One region of the Streptomyces sp. NPDC101219 genome, then DNA from elsewhere that is predicted to be linked to it. Evidence: riboswitches for the same ligand, from Rfam matches in the RefSeq annotation. Region 1 holds a riboswitch; the other holds the start of a gene.
What was found. Region 1 has a riboswitch for glycine ahead of gcvT (glycine cleavage system aminomethyltransferase GcvT). Riboswitches for the same ligand answer to the same signal wherever they lie in the genome.
Positions count from the first base shown of each region.

Region 1 (7,510 bases):
CCCGGCGTGCCGTCGGGCGGGGTGTTCCCGCTCCGGCACAGGTCGGCCACCGCCTCGGGCGGCAGCGGGATGCCGATGACGCCGCCCGGGTTCACGGCGATCCCGGCCTGCGGGGGCAGCCCGCGGGCGAACTCCACGGCGGGCGCGATGGTGTACGACATGTGCGAGCCGACCACCTGGCGGAACTGCTCCTCGGAGCTGAAGACCGGCACGTAGGCCTGGCCGTCGAGTTCCATCGTGGGCAGGTCCAGGGAGCCGCTGTCGGGTCCGCCGCCGTTCGGCAGGGGTATCCACACGAAGCTGCGGCCCAGGACCTCGACGATCCGGCCGCCGGCCGAGGGGACGCCGAGGGAGGCGGAGAGCACCTCCTCCAGCTCGTTGCCGGGCCATCCGCCGTGCGGATGGGGGTGTGCCTGTGCCGGGAAGTCCGCGGAGAAGCCCGCCGGGAAGTCCATCTGCCTACCGCCTGCCTGGAACCACTGCTGTGGCTGGAAAGGCTAACCGCTGCCGCACGGTCGCCGTCCGGCCGTGCGGCACTCCGGGCCGGTGTCCGGCCGGATGTCCGCCGTCGAGCCGGGTGTCCGCCGTCAACGGGTGAAGCCGATCCGGCTCAGAGTGTCCGTCGCGTCCCGGTCGAGCAGGACCACCGAGCCGCAGCCGGCGGGCGGTTCGCCCCGCCGCACCGCGCGCAGCAGCCGGTCCACCGCCGCGCGGTGCCGCAGGAAGGCGTACCGCGAGACGCCGCGGCCGCGGGCACGCTGGCCGTCCAGGGCCTGTTGCGGGGTGACGTCGAGGAGCAGCAGCCGCAGGTGTGCTCCCCGGCGGCGGGCCTCGCGGGCCAGCCAGCGGCGTACCCATGCCTGGGTGCCGCAGTCGTGCACGACGACGCCCTCGCCGGTGCGCAGCGCGCGGCGCAGGCCCGCGTAGTGGTCCAGGCGGACCAGCGGCCGGTAGAGCGCGTACGGCAGGAAGCGGGGCATCCGGGCGTCCCAGCGGTCGCGGGTGTCCTGGGAGTCGACGCGGGGCCCGCGCACGGTGCGCCGCATCAGAGTGGACTTGCCGCTGCCGGGCAGTCCGGTGACCACGACGACGTCCCGCGGGGCGAAGAGCAGGGCGTGCGGGCCGCCGCCGGTGCGTCCGCGCAGGTCGTGGACGGCGGGCGCGGGGAGCGATCCGCCGGGCCCGGCCGGCGGGGCGGCGGGGGCGGGCACCCGGGCCGGGACCGCCGCGGCCGTCGTGCCCGCCGCGGCCGTGGTGCCCGCCGCGGCCGACGGGGCCGGGACGTCCGGCCGGTCGGGCGGTGGGGCGCCCGTCGCGCCGGCGTACGCCGTGGTCCTGTTCACCGTGTGTCCTCCCCTGGGGCCGGGTACCGGAGTCCCGCGCCCAGCCGGCTGTGAAGAGAAGGTAATGCGGGGTGTCACTGGTTTCCGTCCGTTTCCCGCAACAGGCCGGTCACAGCTCGCTGTGACCGAGCGCGCACCCTGCGCGTCCCCTGAGAAGGGTCCCCCTGCCGCGACCCCGGAATGCGTGCAATGATGAGCCCGCCAACTGCATACCGGCCGTTTGAATCCGCGCGGGAGAGTCTCCGGCACTTGTGGCACGCCGGGGCGCCGAAGGAGCAAGTCCCTCCCTTGAATCTCTCAGGCCCCGTTACCGCGCGGGCGAGGCACATCTGAAAAGCGGGCCGCCGCGACACTGCTCCGGTGGCTCCACCCAAGGTGCAAGCCGTACGCCGTCCCCTGCGCGGGCGGTCATGGCGAACCTCTCAGGTTCCGATGACAGATGGGGAGGATCGTCCTCGCCCTTCCCACGCCGTCCTGCTGCCCCAGGACCTCGGCCCGCCAGCAGCTGCCCCGGCGCGGGGGGACCCCATCGCCACTGGGAGACCTACCGATGAGCAGTACCGAACTCCGCCGGACCGCGCTCGATGCCGTGCATCGCGCGCTCGGCGCGACGATGACCGACTTCGCCGGCTGGGACATGCCGCTGCGCTACGGCTCCGAACGCGACGAGCACCTCGCCGTCCGCAACCGGGCCGGGCTCTTCGACCTCTCCCACATGGGTGAGATCACGGTCAGCGGTCCGCAGGCGCGCGCGCTCCTCGACCACGCCCTGGTCGGCAACATCGGCACGGTCAAGCAGGGCCGGGCCCGCTACACGATGATCTGCGACGAGAACGGCGGCATCCTCGACGACCTGATCGTCTACCGGCTCGGCGAGTCGGAGTACCTGGTCGTCGCCAACGCCTCCAACGCGCAGACGGTGCTCGACGCGCTGGTGGAGCGGTCGGCCGGTTTCGACGCCGAGGTGCGCGACGACCGCGACGCCTACGCGCTGCTCGCCGTGCAGGGCCCCGAGTCCGTCACCGTCCTCGCCTCCCTCACCGACGCCGACCTGGACGGCCTGAAGTACTACTCCGGGCTGCCCGGCACGGTGGCGGGTCTGCCCGCGCTGATCGCCCGTACCGGCTACACCGGCGAGGACGGCTTCGAGCTGTTCGTGAAGCCGGAGCACGCGGTCGAACTGTGGCAGGCGCTGACCAAGGCCGGCGAGGGCGTCGGCCTGGTCCCGTGCGGGCTGTCCTGCCGGGACACGCTGCGCCTGGAGGCGGGCATGCCGCTGTACGGCAACGAGCTGAGCAGCTCGCTGACGCCGTTCGACGCCGGGTTCGGCCGGGTGGTGAAGTTCGAGAAGGAGGGCGACTTCGTGGGCCGCGCCGCCCTGACCGAGGCCGCCGCGCGCGCCGAGCAGAACCCGCCCCGCGTGCTGGTCGGGCTGGTCGCCGAGGGCCGCCGGGTCCCGCGCGCCGGGTACCCGGTCGTCAAGGGCGACGAGGTGATCGGCGAGGTCACCTCCGGTGCGCCGTCGCCCACGCTGGGCAAGCCCATCGCGATGGCCTACGTCGACCCGGCCCACGCCGCTCCGGGCACCGCGGGGGTCGCCGTCGACATCCGCGGCCGTCAGGAGCCGTACGAGGTCGTGGCGCTGCCGTTCTACAAGCGTCAGAAGTGACACCGTCGTAGCGTTTCCGGACAGCCGTCCGCGCGTGCGCACCGGTGCCGTCGCGCAGCCGTCCACGGGCGTCCGCCGCTGTCCCTCCCCCGTCAGCAGTCCCCCGCGTACAGGAGAATCCAGGCCATGAGCAACCCCCAGAACCTGCGGTACAGCAAGGAACACGAGTGGCTGTCGGACGCCGAGGACGGCGTGTCGACGATCGGCATCACGGAGCACGCGGCGAACGCGCTCGGCGACGTCGTCTTCGTCCAGCTCCCCGAGGTCGGTGACACGGTGACCGCGGGCGAGACCTGCGGCGAGCTGGAGTCGACCAAGTCGGTCAGCGACCTCTACTGCCCGGTCACCGGCGAGGTCACCGCGGTCAACGAGGACGTGGTGAACGACCCGTCGCTGGTCAACTCGGCTCCCTTCGAGGGCGGTTGGCTGTTCAAGGTGCGCATCACCGACGAGCCGTCCGACCTGCTGACCGCCGCCGAGTACGACGCCCACATCGCGGGCTGAGGAGTCGTCGCCGCAATGTCGCTTCTGAACACGCCCCTGCACGAGCTCGACCCGGCCGTCGCCGCCGCCGTCGACGCGGAGCTGCACCGGCAGCAGTCCACCCTCGAGATGATCGCCTCGGAGAACTTCGCCCCGGTCGCGGTCATGGAGGCCCAGGGCACCGTCCTGACCAACAAGTACGCCGAGGGCTACCCCGGCCGCCGCTACTACGGCGGCTGCGAGCACGTCGACGTGATCGAGCAGATCGCGATCGACCGGGTCAAGGAGCTCTTCGGCGCCGAGCACGCCAACGTGCAGCCGCACTCGGGCGCGCAGGCCAACGCCGCCGCGATGTTCGCGCTGCTCAAGCCCGGTGACACGATCATGGGCCTGAACCTGGCGCACGGCGGGCACCTGACCCACGGCATGAAGATCAACTTCTCCGGCAAGCTGTACGACGTGGTCGCCTACCACGTGGACGACACCGGGGTCGTCGACATGGCCGAGGTCGAGCGGCTCGCCAAGGAGAAGAAGCCGAAGCTGATCGTGGCCGGCTGGTCGGCCTACCCGAGGCAGCTGGACTTCGCCGCGTTCCGCCGGATCGCGGACGAGGTCGGCGCCTACCTCATGGTCGACATGGCGCACTTCGCCGGTCTGGTCGCGGCGGGCCTGCACCCCAACCCGGTGCCGCACGCCCACGTCGTCACCACCACGACCCACAAGACCCTCGGCGGCCCCCGCGGCGGTGTGATCCTCAGCACGTCCGAGCTGGCCAAGAAGATCAACTCCGCGGTCTTCCCCGGCCAGCAGGGCGGCCCGCTGGAGCACGTGGTCGCCGCGAAGGCGGTCGCGTTCAAGGTCGCCGCCTCCGAGGAGTTCAAGGACCGCCAGCGCCGCACCCTGGAGGGCGCCCGGATCCTGGCCGAGCGCCTGGTGAAGGACGACGTCCGGGCCGTCGGCGTGGACGTGCTGTCCGGCGGCACGGACGTGCACCTGGTCCTGGTCGACCTGCGCGCCTCGGAGCTCGACGGACAGCAGGCTGAGGACCGGCTGCACGAGGTCGGGATCACCGTCAACCGCAACGCGATCCCGAACGACCCGCGTCCGCCGATGGTCACCTCCGGCCTGCGCATCGGCACGCCCGCCCTCGCCACCCGCGGCTTCACCGCCGAGGACTTCGCCGAGGTCGCGGACGTGATCGCCGAGACGCTGAAGCCCGAGTACGACGCCGAGACGCTGCGGGCCCGGGTGACGGCGCTCGCGGCGAAGCATCCGCTGTACCCCGGTCTGAAGTAGTTTCGTACCCTTTGATTCGTACGAACGTCCGGGGCATCGCGCACACTGGAAACGGTGGGCGCGATGCCCCGCGTCGTACGCGCCCCTCACGCACCCCCTGTACCGCCGGCGGACAGCGTCGTCCGCCGAACCCCTAGGAGTCCTCCCGTGGCCATCTCGGTCTTCGACCTGTTCTCGATCGGCATCGGCCCGTCCAGCTCGCACACGGTCGGTCCGATGCGCGCGGCCGGCCTGTTCTCCCGGCGGCTGCGCAACGAGGGCCTGCTGGGCTCGGTGGCCTCCGTCCGCGCCGAGCTGTACGGCTCGCTCGGCGCCACCGGCCACGGCCACGGCACGCCCAAGGCGGTGCTGCTCGGCCTGGAGGGCGACTCGCCGCGCACGGTGGACGTGGAGACGGCCGACGAGCGGGTGGAGAAGATCAAGGACGGCGGCCGGCTGCGCCTCCTCGGCGAGCACGAGATCGCCTTCTCCTTCGACGACGACCTGGTGCTGCACCGCCGCAAGGCGCTCCCGTACCACGCCAACGGCATGACCCTGTGGGCGTACGACGCCTCGGGCGCGACGCTGCTGGAGAAGACGTACTACTCGGTGGGCGGCGGCTTCGTCGTCGACGAGGAGGCGGTCGGCGCGGACCGCATCAAGCTGGACGACACCGTCCTGAAGTACCCGTTCCGCACGGGTGACGAGCTGCTGCGCCTGACCCGGGAGACCGGCCTGTCGATCTCCGCGCTGATGCTGGAGAACGAGCGGGCCTGGCGGACCGAGGAGGAGATCCGCGAGGGCCTGCTGGAGATCTGGCGCGTGATGCAGGCGTGCGTGGCGCGCGGCATGTCCCGCGAGGGCATCCTGCCGGGCGGCCTGAAGGTGAGCCGCCGGGCCGCGAACACCGCCCGCAAGCTGCGCTCGGAGGGCGACCCGCAGGCGCTCTCCATGGAGTGGATCACCCTCTACGCGATGGCCGTGAACGAGGAGAACGCGGCCGGCGGCCGGGTCGTCACCGCTCCGACGAACGGCGCGGCAGGCATCATCCCCGCCGTGCTGCACTACTACGTCAACTTCGTGCCCGGCGCCGACGAGGAGGGCGTGGTCCGCTTCCTGCTGGCGGCCGGCGCGATCGGCATGCTCTTCAAGGAGAACGCCTCCATCTCCGGCGCCGAGGTCGGCTGCCAGGGCGAGGTGGGCTCCGCCTGCTCCATGGCCGCGGGCGCCCTCGCCGAGGTGATGGGCGGCTCGCCGTGGCAGGTGGAGAACGCGGCGGAGATCGGCATGGAGCACAACCTGGGCCTGACCTGCGACCCGGTGGGCGGCCTGGTGCAGATCCCGTGCATCGAGCGCAACGGCATGGCCGCGGTCAAGGCGGTCACGGCGGCCCGGATGGCGCTGCGCGGCGACGGCTCGCACAAGGTGTCCCTGGACAAGGTCATCAAGACGATGAAGGAGACCGGCGCGGACATGTCGGTCAAGTACAAGGAGACGGCCCGGGGCGGGCTGGCGGTGAACATCATCGAATGCTGAGGGGCCATCCCCGGACGCACCCGGTCACAGTCGGTCACTTCGCGTCCGGGGCGGGTCGGCGGCGCCGGGCGGGGAAGGAGTCCTTGGACTCCCCCTCCCCCACGAACGCCTCAGGGAGCCCGCATGCTGCACGGCATCGACGTGAGCTCGTACCAGCCCGCCTCCTACGACACCGACGGCCTGTCCTTCGTCTTCGTCAAGGCGACGGAGGGCCGTACGTACACCAGCCCGAAGCTGACGGACCAGAGCAAGCGGGCGCGCGACGCCGGTCTGGTCGTCGGCTTCTACCACTTCCTGTGGCCCGGCGACCTCACCGCGCAGGCGGAGCACTTTCTGGGCGAGGCACCGCTGCGGCCCGGTGACGTGCTGGCCGTCGACTGGGAGACGACGGGAGCGGGCAGCCGGGCGAGCGGCGCCGAGAAGGACTGCTTCCTGCGCGAGCTGAAGGAGCTCGGGCCGGACCACCGGGTCGTCCTGTACTGCAACCGGGACTTCTGGCTCAACGTCGACACCACCTCCGAGGCGGGCGACGGCCTGTGGATCGCCGACTACGTCACGGCGGGCGAGCCCCGTGTCGAGGCGGCGTGGCGCTTCCACCAGTACACCGACGACCCGCTCGACCGGAACGTCGCCGACTTCGCCGACGAGGCGGCCCTCAGGGAGTGGGCCGAGGGGGCCTGAGCTTCGCGGGGCGCCGCGGAGGCCGGGCCGGTGCCCGGCGTCGGCCCCGGAGTTCGGGGCCACGGTCCGGGCACGCGTCGGGGCCCGGTCCGCCGTGGTGCGCGCGTGGACCGGGCCCCGGCGGGCCTCACTTGCTGAGGTGGATCCAGAACTCGTCGAACGACAGGAGCTTGTCCCCGTTCAGGTCGCGGGAGGCGATGATCGCCTCGGCGACCTCCTCGGTGACGTTCCAGTCTCCGCCCTGGGCGAGCGCCGTCTTGAACTCGGCGGCGGTGATGAACCCGTCGCCGTTCGTGTCGATCCGCTCGAACTGCTTGCGTGCTTCCTCGATGTCCGCCACCGGACCGCCCCTCTTCGTCGTGTTCTCTCGGTGCTCCGCGGGCTCCCCCGGAGTCCTGATGACGCAGGTCAGATTAGCGCCCGCGGGGACCGGTGCCGTACCGGCGGCGGACGGCGGTACTCAGCGCTCCGCGACCCGCATCTCGAACCAGGTGGTCTTGCCGCGGGGCAGCAGGTCGACGCC
Region 1 is NZ_JBIWOK010000006.1:414,130-421,639, reverse strand. Features, by position in the region: gene ACIRPP_RS14900 (enhanced serine sensitivity protein SseB) at 1-455, opposite strand, end outside; gene ACIRPP_RS14895 (AAA family ATPase) at 588-1,343, opposite strand; glycine riboswitch at 1,565-1,666, shown strand; gene gcvT (glycine cleavage system aminomethyltransferase GcvT) at 1,894-3,012, shown strand; gene gcvH (glycine cleavage system protein GcvH) at 3,139-3,516, shown strand; gene glyA (serine hydroxymethyltransferase) at 3,532-4,791, shown strand; gene ACIRPP_RS14875 (L-serine ammonia-lyase) at 4,939-6,306, shown strand; gene ACIRPP_RS14870 (GH25 family lysozyme) at 6,430-6,987, shown strand; gene ACIRPP_RS14865 (EF-hand domain-containing protein) at 7,115-7,327, opposite strand; gene ACIRPP_RS14860 (ATP-binding protein) at 7,448-7,510, opposite strand, start outside.

Region 2 (7,510 bases), on a different contig from region 1:
ACGCGCTGCTCCAGGGCGGCCAGGGCATCTTCGGCATCGCCGTCGGCGTGGTCTGGCGGGACGTCGAGGGCGCGCTGTCCCAGCTGCACGGCGAGCGCGTCGACACCGGGGAGACGCTGGTCGGGCACAACCCCACCGACGAGCTGGCCCGGCGGCGCAACCGGGCCGTCTGAGACCGGTACGGGAGCCGACGCCGCGGGGCCGGTGCCCGCTCCGGTCCGGTCGCCCGGCGGGGCGGGTCCGGGCAGGTCGCTGTCAGTGGCGTAGGGCAGCATCGAAGGCGTGAGATCCGCGCCCACCATCCTGCATCTCGACATGGATGCCTTCTACGCCTCGGTGGAGCAGGCGTCCAAGCCGAGCCTGCGCGGGAAGGCCGTCGTGGTGGGCGGGCTCGGGCCGCGCGGGGTGGTCGCCACCGCCTCCTACGAGGCCCGGGTGTTCGGCGTGCATTCCGCGATGCCCATGGCCCAGGCCCGCCGGCTCGCCCCGCACGCCGCCTACCTCGTGCCGCGCTTCGCCTTCTACCGATCGCTCAGCGAGCAGGTGATGGGCCTGCTCAAAGCGCTGTCCCCGCTCGTGGAGCCGCTGAGCCTCGACGAGGCGTTCGTGGACCTGGAGGCCGCCGGGGCCGCGTGGGACGAACCGTCGGCGCGCCGCGTCGGTGCCCGGCTGCGCGCGGACATCCGGGAGGTCACCGGGCTCACCGGGTCGGTGGGGCTGGCGGCCTCCAAGATGCTCGCCAAGATCGCCTCCGAGCGGGCCAAGCCGGACGGCCTGGTGGTCATCGAACCGGGCACCGAGCGGGCCCTGCTGGGTCCCCTGTCGGTGCGCACCCTGCCCGGCGTCGGCCCGGCCACCGGTGACCACCTGCGGCGCGCCGGCATCCACACGGTCCAGGAACTCGCCGAGGCGGGCGAGGACGAGCTGGTCCGGCTGGTGGGCAAGGCACACGGTCACGCCCTGTACGCCATGGCGCTGGCGCACGACGACCGGCCCGTGGTGGCCGAGCGCGAGGCGAAGTCGGTGTCGGTGGAGGACACCTACGACGTCGACATCCACGACCGCGTCCGGGTCGGGACGGAGGTGCGGCGGCTCGCCGACCGGTGCGTGCGCAGGCTGCGGAGCGCGGGCCTGTCGGGGCGCACCATCGTGCTGAAGGTGCGGCGCTACGACTTCTCCACGCTCACCCGCTCCGAGACCCTCCGCGGGCCCACGGACGACCCGGCGGTGGTGCGGGAGGCCGCAGCCCGGCTGCTGGACTCCGTCGACACCACGGGCGGCGTGCGGCTGCTCGGCGTCGGCGTCACGGGGCTGGCCGCTTACACGCAGGAGGACCTGTTCGCTCAGGCTGCCGGGGAGCGGGAGGAGCCGTCGCCCGAGGAGCCCGGCACGACGCCCGCCCCCGAGGACCGGCACCCGCCGGAGCGGCGCTGGCCCGCCGGACACGACGTGTGGCACACGGAGTTCGGGCACGGGTGGGTGCAGGGGAGCGGGCTGGGCCGGGTCACGGTGCGTTTCGAGACGCCCGGTTCGCAGCCGGGCCGGGTGCGGACCTTCCGCACCGACGACCCGGGTCTCCGGCCGGCGGACCCGCTCCCGCTGGTGCGGAGAGAGGACGACGGGGACGACGGGACCCCACCGGCCGCGGACGGCACCGGCTGAGAGCGCCACGGTGCCGTCAGGCCGGGACCGGGGTCAGGCCGGTTCGTCCTGGCCCGCCAGCTTGCCGAAGTCCCGGTCCGGCAGGGCCGGGGGAGCGGCGACGTCGAGGCCGTAGTGGTGGTAGAGCTGGAGTTCCTGCTCGGGAGACAGGTGCCGGCCGACGCCGAAGTCGGGGGCGTCCTTGATCAGGGCGCGCTCGAAGGGGACGTGGAGGGCGCCGTCCACGAGTTCGCTGGGCTCCAGGGGGACGAAGGCGTCGCGGCCGAACAGGCCGGTGCGTATCGCCGCCCACTCGGGGACACCCGTGGCGTCGTCGAGATACACCTCGTCGATGGTTCCGATCCGGTGTCCGTCGCGGTCGAACGCCTTGCGGCCGATCAGGTGGCGCGGGTCGATGTCGGTTCGCACGGGCCCTCCACTGGTCGCACTCATCCGTAAGCACTACACAACGGCACAATCGGTCCAGCGGCCACTCGAAGGCCCGTGCGGTGTCCCCGCTGGTACGCTGGCTTTCGGCTGCTGACCCCGTGCGGGAGAGTCCTCCGGGCACCATCGGAGGCGCCGAAGGAGCAAATCCTCCCCGGAATCTCTCAGGCCCACGTACCGCACGGGTGAGGTCACTCTGGAAAGCAGGGCGGGTGTCGACGGCTTCCGCTCTCACCGACGGTGAAAGCCGGGGCGTCTTCGGACGATCCGGTGAAGCTCTCAGGTCGAGATGACAGAGGGGGAGGCCGTCCGGGTACCCGTGCCGTGGTGCCCCACGAAGGTCGTCAGACCAGGAGGCCTCCGCAATGACCGCCCATCGCACTCCGCTGTCAGAGCTCGAGCAGGGGACACCCTTCGAGCAGCGCCACATCGGACCTGACCACGAGGCGCGCGCCAAGATGCTCGCCCAGGTCGGTTACGGCTCCCTCGACGAGCTCACGTCCGCCGCCGTCCCGGATGTCATCAAGAACACCGACGCGCTCGACCTGCCGGACGCCCGCAGTGAGGCCGAGGTGCTCGCCGAACTGCGCTCCCTGGCCGGACGCAACCAGGTGCTCGACTCCATGATCGGGCTCGGCTACTACGGGACGTTCACCCCGCCCGTCATCCTGCGCAACGTCCTGGAGAACCCCGCCTGGTACACGGCGTACACGCCCTACCAGCCGGAGATCTCCCAGGGCCGCCTCGAAGCGCTGCTGAACTTCCAGACCACCGTCGCCGAGCTGACCGGGCTGCCGACCGCCGGCGCCTCGCTGCTCGACGAGGGCACCGCCGCGGCCGAGGCGATGGCCCTGTCGCGGCGCATGGGCAAGAACAAGAAGGGCTTGTTCCTGGTCGACGCGGACGCGCTGCCGCAGACCGTCGCCGTGATCCGGACCCGCGCCGAACCGGCCGGTGTCGAGGTCGTCGTCGCCGACCTGAGCGACGGCATCCCCGCCGAGATCGCCGAGCGCGAGATCAACGGCGTGCTGCTCCAGTACCCGGGCGCCTCCGGTGCCGTCCGCGACCTCAAGCCGGTCATCGACCGGGCACACGAGCTCGGCGCCCTGGTCACGGTGGCCGCCGACCTCCTCGCGCTGACCCTGCTGACGTCGCCCGGAGAGCTCGGCGCGGACATCGCGGTCGGCACCACCCAGCGCTTCGGCGTGCCGATGGGCTTCGGCGGGCCGCACGCCGGCTACATGGCCGTCCAGGAGAAGATGGCCCGCAGCCTGCCCGGACGCCTCGTCGGCGTCTCCGTCGACGTCGACGGCAACCAGGCCTACCGGCTCGCGCTGCAGACCCGTGAGCAGCACATCCGCCGCGAGAAGGCCACCAGCAACATCTGCACGGCCCAGGTGCTGCTCGCCGTCATGGCCGGCATGTACGCCGTCTACCACGGTCCGGAGGGCCTGCGCACCATCGCGCGGCGCACCCACCGGTACGCCGTGATCCTCGCCGAGGGCCTGCGGGCCGGCGGGGTCGAGATCGTGCACGACTCCTACTTCGACACCGTGACCGCGCGGGTCCCCGGCCGGGCCGGCGAGGTCGTCGCCGCCGGCCGGGACAACGGCGTCAACCTGCGGCTCGTCGACGCCGACCACGTCTCGGCCGCCTGCGACGAGACCACCACCCGGGCGCAGCTGACGGCCGTGTGGCGGGCCTTCGGCGTCGACGGCGACGTCGAGGCGCTGGATGCCGCCGCGCGGGACACGCTGCCGGACGCGCTGCTGCGCTCCGACGAGTTCCTGACCCACCCGGTCTTCCACCAGCACCGCTCCGAGACGGCCATGCTGCGCTACCTGCGCCGGCTCGCCGACCGCGACTACGCGCTGGACCGCGGCATGATCCCGCTGGGCTCCTGCACCATGAAGCTCAACGCGACCACCGAGATGGAGCCGATCACCTGGCCCGAGTTCGGCGGGCTGCACCCCTTCGCGCCCGCCGAGCAGGCCGCCGGATACCTCACGCTCATCCGTGAGCTGGAGGACCGGCTCGCCGAGGTCACCGGCTACGACAAGGTGTCCCTCCAGCCCAACGCCGGTTCCCAGGGCGAGCTGGCCGGACTCCTCGCGGTGCGCGGCTACCACCGCGCCAACGGCGACGAGCAGCGCACGGTCTGCCTCATCCCGTCCTCCGCGCACGGCACCAACGCGGCCAGCGCGGTCATGGCAGGCATGAAGGTCGTCGTCGTCAGGACCGCCGACGACGGCGAGGTCGACGTCGAGGACCTGCGCGCCAAGATCGAGCAGTACCGCGACCAGCTCGCCGTGCTGATGATCACCTACCCGTCGACGCACGGCGTGTTCGAGGAGCACGTCGCCGACATCTGCGCCGCGGTGCACGAGGCCGGCGGCCAGGTCTACGTGGACGGCGCCAACCTCAACGCCCTGGTCGGTCTGGCCAAGCCGGGCCACTTCGGCGGCGACGTCTCCCATCTGAACCTGCACAAGACGTTCTGCATCCCGCACGGCGGCGGTGGCCCCGGCGTCGGCCCGGTCGGCGTCCGCGCCCACCTGGCCCCCTACCTGCCGAACCACCCGCTGCAGCCCGAAGCGGGGCCGGAGACCGGGGTCGGCCCGATCTCGGCGGCGCCCTGGGGCTCGGCGGGCATCCTGCCCATCTCCTGGGCGTACGTCCGGCTCATGGGCGGCGAGGGCCTGAAGCGGGCCACGCAGGTGGCGGTCCTCAGCGCCAACTACATCGCCAAGCGCCTGGAACCGCACTACCCGGTGCTCTACACCGGTCCCGGCGGGCTGGTGGCGCACGAATGCATCATCGACCTGCGCCCGCTGACCAAGGCGACCGGCGTCAGCGTCGACGACGTGGCCAAGCGGCTGATCGACTACGGCTTCCACGCGCCGACGATGTCCTTCCCGGTGGCCGGGACGCTGATGATCGAGCCGACCGAGTCCGAGGACTTGGCCGAACTGGACCGGTTCTGCGAGACGATGATCGCCATCCGTGCGGAGATCGAGAAGGTCGGGTCGGGCGAGTGGCCCGCCGAGGACAACCCGCTGCGCAACGCCCCGCACACCGCCGCCGCGCTCGGCGGGGAGTGGGACCACGCGTACAGCCGCGAGGAGGCGGTCTTCCCGGTCGGCGTCAGCGCCGCGGACAAGTACTGGCCGCCGGTGCGGCGCATCGACCAGGCCTTCGGCGACCGCAACCTGGTGTGCTCCTGCCCGCCGCTGGACGCGTACGAGGACTGACGTCCTTCGGGGAGCACCGTCCCGTGGGCCCGGCGTGGCACGGGGGACGATGGTGTCGGGGCAGGTGAGCGCCCGGCCGGGGAATGCCCGGCCGGGCGCTCACGCGTCTGCGGGCCTCAGGGGGTAAGGAGGCTGTCAGGCGGTGCCGAGGGTGCCGATGGACGGTTCCAGCAGGTCGAAGGCGCGGGCCGCCTCCGGCGCGACCGTCGCCTCGATCTCCTGGGCGGGCAGCCCGGCGAGGGTGAGCTGCTGGATGCGCCGGAACAGCAGACGGTGAACCGTGCCCAGGAGACCGGCGGCCGTGCGGATCATGATGTCGTCGGCCGGCAGCTGCTCGGCCGCCGCGAGTGCCTCGGCCAGTGCCTCCTCCCGGCGGTCGTGCAGGCCGCGCAGACAGGCGGTGAGGGTGGCGCTGTCGGCCACCATCCGCGCGAACTCCGGGCCGGTGAAGCCGCTCACCGGATCATGGGCGGCGAGCGCCTCGGTGAACGCGCGGCGCAGCGCGCCCAGGGCGGACTCGCCGGGCCTGCGCGCGGCCACCGACGAGGCCAGGGCTGCGACGAAGGCGTCCTGGTGGTCGAGCGCCAGGTCCTCCTTGCGGGCGAAGTAGTTGGTGACCGTCTTCTTCGACACCCGCGCGGCGTCGGCGATCTCCGCGATCGTCGTGGCGTCGAAGCCCTGCCGGAGGAAGAGACGGGTGGCCTGATCGGAGATGTGCTGACGCGTCTCCTGCTTCTTGACTTCGCGCAGGCCGCCCCCGGACCCTGCCGACGCGCTGTCGTGGTGACTGCTCATGGATGAATCTTACCCCCGTAGTATTTTTTTGTTGACACTCCTCATCGGTCGAGTATAATTTTACGACCGACGTAAGAGCGACCAGTCCTACGGGGGACCCCATGACCGACCCTTCCGTCCTGCACCCGCTGCCGGAACACGAGCGCGTCGTGTTCCTCAGGCCGCTGATCACCTCACCGTCGATCGAGGTCGGCGAGTTCACCTACTACGACGACCCCGATGCGGCGACCGAGTTCGAGCGGCGCAACGTCCTCTACGCCTACGGTCCGGAGAAGCTGGTCATCGGCCGGTTCTGCGCCGTGGCGTCCGGCACCCGCTTCCTGATGGCCGGGGCGGAGCACCCGACGATGGGGGTGTCCACCTTCCCGTTCACCATGTTCGGCGGGGAGTGGACCGACCGGACCCTCGATCTGGTCACCTCCATGCCCAGCCGCGGTGACACGGTCGTCGGCAACGACGTCTGGTTCGGCTACGGCGCCACCGTCATGCCGGGCGTGCGCATCGGCGACGGCGCCATCATCGCCGCCGGAGCCGTCGTCACGGCCGACGTGCCGCCGTACACCGTGGTCGGCGGCAACCCGGCCCGCCCGATCCGGCAGCGGTACAGCGACGCGGACGTGGCCCTCCTGCTGGAAGCGGCCTGGTGGGACTGGCCCGTCGACGTGGTCACCCGCCATGTGCGCACGATCATGGCCGGCACACCGGCGGAGATCAGCGCGATCGCCGCCCGCGAGACCGGCGGCCGCGGCCACGCCCCCGGCACGTCATGACCACCCCGGCGAACGCCACCACCGCCCCTCCCCGCCCGGAACTCCCCGCAAGGAGCATGCATTGACCGACACCCCGACCACCGCCGCCGGCCCGCTCGCCCCGCTGCCGCCGCTGTCCGCCCAGGCCGACCGCCTGATCGAACTCGGCCTGCACACGCACGGGGGCCTGCCGGCGGAAGAGGTCCGCTCCTTCGCCGAACGGCACTCATCGGCGGGCCGGGACACCCTGCTGGCCCTTCACCCCGACCGTGCCCCCGCCTCGGTCCTCGCACCGTCGCTGCGCCACGCCGGCAAGCCCGGCTTCGTCGTCACGGACATGCAGGACGTCGACCGTTTCACGCCCCAGGGCATCGATCTGCCCGACGCCCCCCTCTACACGGTCACCGGCATCGACCGGGGTGATCACCTGGCCAACTGGAGCCCGGAGGAGGCCCTGCCCGCGCTCACCGGGGACGGCCGCACCCCGCTGCTGCTCAGCGAGGGCATCCACTGGGTGCTCCAGCAGCCCGAGGCCCTGGAACGCAACCGGTGCTTCATGACGATCGGCTCCCGGCTGCGCAAGCCGAACGGGACGTTCGACGCCCGCACGCCCGCCCTCTGGATCAG
Region 2 is NZ_JBIWOK010000001.1:9,072-16,581, forward strand. Features, by position in the region: gene ACIRPP_RS00055 (MerR family transcriptional regulator) at 1-173, shown strand, start outside; gene ACIRPP_RS00060 (DNA polymerase IV) at 283-1,662, shown strand; gene ACIRPP_RS00065 (PRC-barrel domain-containing protein) at 1,696-2,070, opposite strand; glycine riboswitch at 2,183-2,278, shown strand; gene gcvP (aminomethyl-transferring glycine dehydrogenase) at 2,454-5,339, shown strand; gene ACIRPP_RS00075 (TetR/AcrR family transcriptional regulator) at 5,475-6,134, opposite strand; gene ACIRPP_RS00080 (CatB-related O-acetyltransferase) at 6,236-6,904, shown strand; gene ACIRPP_RS00085 (DUF5701 family protein) at 6,966-7,510, shown strand, end outside.
Region 2: linked by a shared signal. The riboswitch ahead of gcvP (aminomethyl-transferring glycine dehydrogenase) and the one ahead of gcvT (glycine cleavage system aminomethyltransferase GcvT) in region 1 are both predicted to bind glycine.